One region of the Mesorhizobium sp. M6A.T.Cr.TU.017.01.1.1 genome, then DNA from elsewhere that is predicted to be linked to it. Evidence: predicted binding sites of a transcription regulator. Region 1 holds the regulator's gene; the other holds the start of a gene.

What was found. Region 1 encodes PhoB, which activates phosphate uptake and scavenging genes when phosphate is short. Its sites were predicted from a motif close to TGTCATNNANCTGTCAT; they were not measured.
Region 2: EOB36_RS09585 (alkaline phosphatase) is a predicted target of PhoB. The motif match lies at 1,409-1,425, and genes of this name have one in related genera.

The regions. Positions count from the first base shown of each region.
Region 1 is NZ_RZTA01000003.1:32,091-35,508, forward strand. Features, by position in the region: gene pstB (phosphate ABC transporter ATP-binding protein PstB) at 1-340, shown strand, start outside; gene phoU (phosphate signaling complex protein PhoU) at 377-1,084, shown strand; gene phoB (phosphate regulon transcriptional regulator PhoB) at 1,101-1,790, shown strand; gene EOB36_RS01550 (ROK family protein) at 1,825-3,072, opposite strand; gene xylF (D-xylose ABC transporter substrate-binding protein) at 3,340-3,418, shown strand, end outside.
Region 2 is NZ_RZTA01000021.1:51,492-54,909, reverse strand. Features, by position in the region: gene EOB36_RS09590 (MFS transporter) at 1-1,222, shown strand, start outside; gene EOB36_RS09585 (alkaline phosphatase) at 1,498-3,072, shown strand; gene EOB36_RS09580 (hypothetical protein) at 3,176-3,418, opposite strand, start outside.

The sequences.
Region 1 (3,418 bases):
TCGCCTGCTCGAGTCGGGCACTGGCCTTTCCGGTGGCCAGCAGCAGCGTCTGTGCATTGCGCGCGCCATCGCTGTGTCGCCGGAAGTGATCCTGATGGACGAGCCTTGTTCGGCGCTCGATCCGATCGCCACCGCCCGTGTCGAGGAACTGATTGACGAACTGCGCCAGAACTACACGATCGTCATCGTCACCCATTCGATGCAGCAGGCAGCGCGTGTGTCGCAACGCACGGCGATGTTCCATCTCGGCTATCTGGTCGAGGAGGGCGCGACCGACAAGATGTTCACCAACCCCGACGACAAGCGCACCCAGGACTACATCACCGGCCGGTTCGGCTAAGCGGTCCGGCGAATTTTCGAGCACGAGGACAGTATCATGGGTGAACATACCGTCGCATCTTTCGACGAGGAATTGGAGCACATCGACAGGCTGATCCGCGACATGGACGAGCTCGCCGCCGCGATGGTCGCAGCGTCGATCCGCGCGTTGCTTGCGTCAGACAATGCGATGGCGCAGCGCGTCGTCTCGGATGACGCCATCATGGATGCGCGGCAGCGCGAACTCGACGACAGCGCGATCACGCTGATCGCCAAGCGGCAGCCGATGGCGCAAGACCTGCGCGCCGTGGTTGGCGCAATCCGGATGGCCGGCGATCTCGAGCGCATCGGCGACCTGGCCAAGAACATAGCCAAGCGGGTCAGCGCCGTCGGGCAGAGCGCCACGCCGCGTAATCTCTCGCACGGTATCGACGCGATGGCGGATCTCGTTCTCGAGCAGCTCCGCGGCGTGGTCGAGCACTATGTGTCGCGCAACGCCGGCGCGTTGAAAGAGCTGCGCGCCGCCGACGAGAAGATCGACGTGAAATACACGGCGGTTTTTCGCGAACTCCTGACCTACATGATGGAGGACCCGCGCAACATCACCGCCTGCACGCATCTTCTGTTCTGCGCCAAGAATCTCGAGCGTATCGGCGATCATGTCACCAACATCGCCGAAAACGCCTACTATGTCGTGACCGGGCAGCAATTGCCGGCGGATCGGCCGAAGCTCGACGAAACGACGATGTCGGCGTCGGCGACATGACAGGGGTAACCGGCCGATGATCGCGCCGCGCATCATGGTGGTGGAGGACGAAGAGCCGCTGGGCGTCCTCCTTCGCTACAATCTGGAATCCGAAGGCTATCAGGTCGAGGTGGTGACGCGCGGCGACGAGGCCGAAATCCGGCTTCAGGAAAACGTGCCCGATCTTCTGGTGCTCGACTGGATGGTGCCGGCGGTTTCGGGCATCGAGCTTTGCCGTCGCCTTCGGGTGCGTCCCGAAACCGAGCGGCTGCCGATCATCATGCTGACCGCGCGCGGCGAGGAAAGCGACCGGGTGCGCGGCCTCTCGACCGGGGCCGACGACTATCTGGTCAAGCCGTTCTCGACACCGGAATTCATGGCCAGGGTCAAGGCGCTGCTGCGCCGTGCCAAGCCCGAAGTGCTGTCCAGCGTGCTGAAGGTCGGTGACATCATGCTCGATCGCGAATCGCACAGGGTCTATCGCAAGAAGAGCGAGATCCGGCTCGGGCCGACCGAATTCCGGCTGCTCGAATTCATGATGCGGCACCCGGGTCGGGTGTTCTCGCGCAGCCAGTTGCTCGACAATGTCTGGGGCGAGACGATCTACATCGACGAGCGCACGGTGGACGTCCATGTCGGCCGGCTGCGCAAGGCGGTCAACAATGGCCGCATGCCCGATGTCATCCGCACCATCCGCGGCGCGGGCTATGCGATCAGGGAAGACTGAACAGACTGCCTGAATTCAAGCTGCGTTCTTCCATTCAGGCCACGTGCTTCCTGGCCGTGCCGGACTTCCCTTGCGCGCCCGGCGCGAAAATCTCCTGGTCGACGAAGCTCAGCGCCCGCATGGCGCAGCCTTCGCGGATCAGCGGCAGCTCGTTCGGCTCGGTGTCGAAGGAAATCGAACCCGAATACTGACCGCCGGCGGTCTGAGCGATGGCCTCGCGCAGGGCCGGCTCGATCAGGTCGAAGGCGGCAGCGCTGGCGCCGACCATGGCGACCGGCGCCGGATCGATCAACGCGAACAGGCTGCCGAGCCCGAAGCCGAGCGCTTCGCCGGCCTTGCGGTAGGCTTCGCGCTCCGGTCCGTCCGTCTGGCGCGCCCGGGCCGCCAGTGCCCGCATCTCGGCGTCGCTGACATCGGCGACCGGCTCGGCGTTCTCGCTCAACTGCCTTGCATTGCGCCAGATGGCGTAGTTGCCGGCATAGGCCTCGACGCAGCCGCGCCGCCCGCAGCGGCAAAGCGCGCCGCCCGGCCGGTGGATCATGTGGCCGAATTCGCCGCCTGAGGAATGGGTGCCGGTGAACAGTTCGCCCTTCAGCACCAGCCCCATGCCGATGCCGTGGGAGAGCAGGATGGCGATGAAATCGTCGCGGTAGCGATCCGGGTCGCGCCAGCGCAGCGCCACGGCCATCATGTTGCAATCGTTCTCCATGATGGCCGGGATGCCGAACTCACGTTCCAGAATGTCGGCGAAGGCAATGTTCGTCTGCGGCGTGATCGGCGACCACAACATGGCGCGCGCATGGGAATCGGTGATGCCCTGGATCGCCAGCGCGATGCGGGCGACGCTTTGGATATTGAGATCGGGATCTTCGAGCCGGCGCCGGACGATGGCGACACATTCGTCGATCAGCTCGTCGCGCGACATGGTCAGCGTGTCCAGCCGGCGCTGTTCCTCGGCGACCACTTCTCCAGCATAATCGATGACGGCGACCGAAAGGAAATTCAGCGACAACACGACGGCCAACACCGCCGCCGCTTCCGGATTGAGGCTGAGGCCGACCTGCGGCCGGCCGCGTTTCAGCGAAACGGTCTCGCTCGCCTTGCTCTCGGTCAGGATGCCTTCCTGGATGAGGTCGGAAGAGATCGCCGATATGGTCGAATGGCTGAGGCCGGTGGTCGCGGCGATCTCGGTTCGCGACGGCTGGCCTGCCCGGCGTACGGCCGAAATCACCATCGCCCGGTTGCGCCGACGCAAATCGTCATGACGGATTCCAACCGACATCCTTTGCTTCCTCCCTCTTGCCGTGGCCGCTCATGAACCGGAAGCCGTCGGTAGCGTCCGACAAATACTGGCAGAAGCAGAAGGCCCTGTCATTGTTTATTCCGGGGCTCGAAAAAAGTCGGCAGGGACATCAAAATCCATCAGAATTGATGTTGACAGCGCTTCGGCGTTGGACCAGTATTTTTTCGAGGCTCGAAAAAATAGAGCCTTTGTGCCGGCCTTCGGGCCAGTTTGGTCGCGCCGTATCGCGGCGCAGGGAGGACTATCATGAAGAGATTCGCAGCCGCCATCCTGGCGGGGGTCGCCATGTCGCTGACGCTCGCGTCGGTCGCACAGGCGAAGGACA
Region 2 (3,418 bases), on a different contig from region 1:
CCTCTGCCTGCTGATCGCGGCGGGCCTCCGTTCGGCTCCCGCCGTCATGATGCTGCCGCTGGAGGAGAGTTTCGGCTGGCGGCGCGATGTCGTCTCGCTCGCCGCGGCTATCGGCATCTTCCTCTACGGCCTGACCGGGCCGTTTGCCGCGGCACTGATGGAACGGATCGGGCTGCGCCGCACGCTGCTGGCATCGCTGGTGGTGATGTCGGGCTCGACGGCGCTCAGCCTGTTGATGACCCAGCCGTGGCACCTGCTTCTCACCTGGGGCGTATTCTCGGGCGTCGGTTCGGGCGCAGTGGCCACGGTGCTTGGCGCCACCATCGTCAACCGCTGGTTCAAGACCAATCGCGGCCTGGTGATGGGACTGATGTCGGCCTCCGCCGCCACCGGCTTGCTGGTGTTCCTGCCACTGCTCGCCGCGCTCGCCCAGTCGGGCGGCTGGAAGCCGGTCGCCATCGCCATTGCGGTGGCCACCGCTTGCCTGGTGCCGCTGGTCTATCTGCTGGTGCCGGAGCGTCCGGCGTCGATCGGCATGGTGCGCTACGGCGCTGAGCCCGACGACGTGCCGCCGGTTCCACCGGCCTCGCAGGGCAATTTTCTCACCCACACGCTCACCACGCTGCGCCGTGCCGCCGGCACCCGCGTGTTCTGGTATCTGTTCGCCACCTTCTTCATCTGCGGCTTCACCACCAATGGACTGGTCGGCACGCACCTGATCGCGTTTTGCGGCGACATGGGTATCGGCCAAGTGCAAGCCGCCGGCCTGCTGTCGCTGATGGGCATTTTCGACCTGATCGGCACGACGCTGTCGGGCTGGCTCACCGACCGCTTCGATCCCCGCAAGCTGCTCGGCGTCTATTATGCGATCCGCGGCCTGTCGCTGATCTATCTGCCTTATTCCGGCTTCTCGTCGACCAGCCTGATCATCTTCGCCGTGCTCTACGGATTGGACTGGATCGCCACCGTGCCGCCGACGCTCAGGCTGTCGAACGAGGCGTTCGGCGATCGCAGTGGGCCGATCGTCTTCGGCTGGATCGTCGCCGGCCACCAGGTGGGTGCTGCGACCGCCGCCTTCTTCGGCGGCACGATGCGTGAATTGCAGGGCAATTACGAGCTTGCCTTCCTCATCGCCGGCATGACGGCAATAGCCGCAGCCTGCATCTCGCTGTTGATCAACACCAGCCGTCCGGCCTTCGAGCCCGAACCGCAGGCGGCTTGAGCTGCGACGGCCGAGCGCTAATCTCCCCCCTTGAGGGGGAGATGGCCGCGACGCGGCCAGAGGGGGTCGGTCCGACCGGGCTCGGCCCCTTATCGCAGACGCAGGAGGTTGGCGCTTCACGCGAGACGACCCCCTCTGTCGCCTTCGGCGACATCTCCCCCTCAAGGGGGGAGATCACCTGTCCATTGTTATCAAACCTTCATGGTTTCGAGATGTGCCTGAAACATTGACGCTGGACCTTGGCGGCGACGTTCAACGCCATCCAGGAGACAGCCATGAACAAAATTTCGATGACGCGGCGCGCTTTCGTCACGTCGGCGAGCGCCTTTGGCCTCGTCGGCGCCTCGGGCCTCGCGCTTCCCTACTATTCCCGCGCCAATCAGCGGCCGGCGTTCACCCATGGTGTCCAGTCCGGCGACGTCGACGCCACCAGCGGCATGGTCTGGACGCGCACCGATCGCCCGTCGCGCGTCATGTTCGAAGTATCGTCGACGGAGAATTTCGCCAACGCCGTCCGCCTTGCGCCGCTCGATACGTCGCCGGCCAGCGACTATACGGTGAAGCGGCTGCTGACCGACCTCGCCTCGGACCAGGATATATTCTACCGGATGATTGCGGCCGATCTTGCCGACATCAACGCCGTCTCCGAGCCGATCGTGGGCCGTTTCCGCACGGCGCCGGCTTCGAAGCGTGACATCCGGTTCGCCTGGTCGGGCGACACCGCCGGCCAGGGTTGGGGCATCGACGATACAGGCATGAAGACCTATGCCACGATCGGCAAGCACACGCCCGACTTCTTCCTGCATTCCGGCGACACCATCTATGCCGACGGCGCGATGAAGGACGAGGTCGACCTGCCCGGTGGCGGCAAGTGGAAGAACAACGTCCTCATCGACGAAAAGCGCAAGGTTGCCGAGACGCTGGACGAGTACCGGGGCCAGTGGAAGTACAATTTGATGGACGGACATGTGCTGGGGCTCAACGCCATCTGCCCGACCTTCTACCAGTGGGACGACCACGAGGTGGTGAACAACTGGTCGGATTCGAAGGACCTGAGCGCCCACGACCGCTACTCGGAAAAAAACATCCATGTGCTGGCGGCACGCGCGGCACGCGCCTTCCACGAGATGACGACGATCCGCTACGAGCCGTCGGAACCGGGCCGCGTCTATCGCAAGATCGCCTACGGGCCGCTGCTCGACGTGTTCTTCCTCGACATGCGTTCCTATCGCGGCGCCAATGGCCTTGGCATGCAGGATACGATGACCCCGCAATCGCGCATTCTCGGCGAACAGCAGACCAAATGGCTGAAGCGCGAACTGGCAAACTCCAACGCGACCTGGAAAATCATCGCCGCCGACATGCCGCTCGGTCTCGTCGTCTGGAACGACGCCACCAAGAAGGCCGGCGCCGAGGCCGTCAGCAATGGCGACAATGGCCCGGCCAAGGGCCGCGAGCTGGAAATTGCCGACCTCCTTCGCTACATAAAGAACGCTGGTATCAGCAACACCGTCTGGCTGACCGCCGACGTGCACTACACGGCGGCCCACTACTACAATCCAGACAAGGCGCAGTTCCAGGACTTCAATCCGTTCTGGGAGTTCGTCTCGGGTCCGCTCCATGCCGGCACGTATGGACCCAATGATTTCGACATGACCTTCGGCCCGGAGCTGAAATTCATCAAGGCGCCAACTGCCGAGCAGGGGCAGAACCTGCCACCGTCGGCCGGCCTGCAGTTCTTCGGCCTCGTTGATATCGACGGCGCCACTGAACAGATGACTGTGCGGCTTATGGACCGCGACGACAATGAACTCTACAAGGTCGCGCTCGATCCGGTGCGATCGGCGTGAGCCAAACCATGATCCCGAAAAAGTGGGAACCGGTTTTCGGAGAAGATCATGGTCAAACAAGAAGATAGAGCCCCATCCCGATTCTGTCGGGATGGATCAGGCTCTAGTCCGGATAGCAGACGGTTGGAATCTTAGGCCAGACCGCGCTGTCGCAGCCGGCATTTTCCTGCCTCTGCTTGAAGGCGGCGCTAACCGGCCCGGTCACTACCGGGTCGACGCCATCGGGCGCATCGGCAAACAACTGCTCCGCCGAACGCGTATCGGACGGCAGGGCAGGCGGCGTCTCCTTCAGCGTCGCGGCCGACTGCGCCGCGCCTGCCGCAAGCAGAACGGCGAGGGCTGCCCA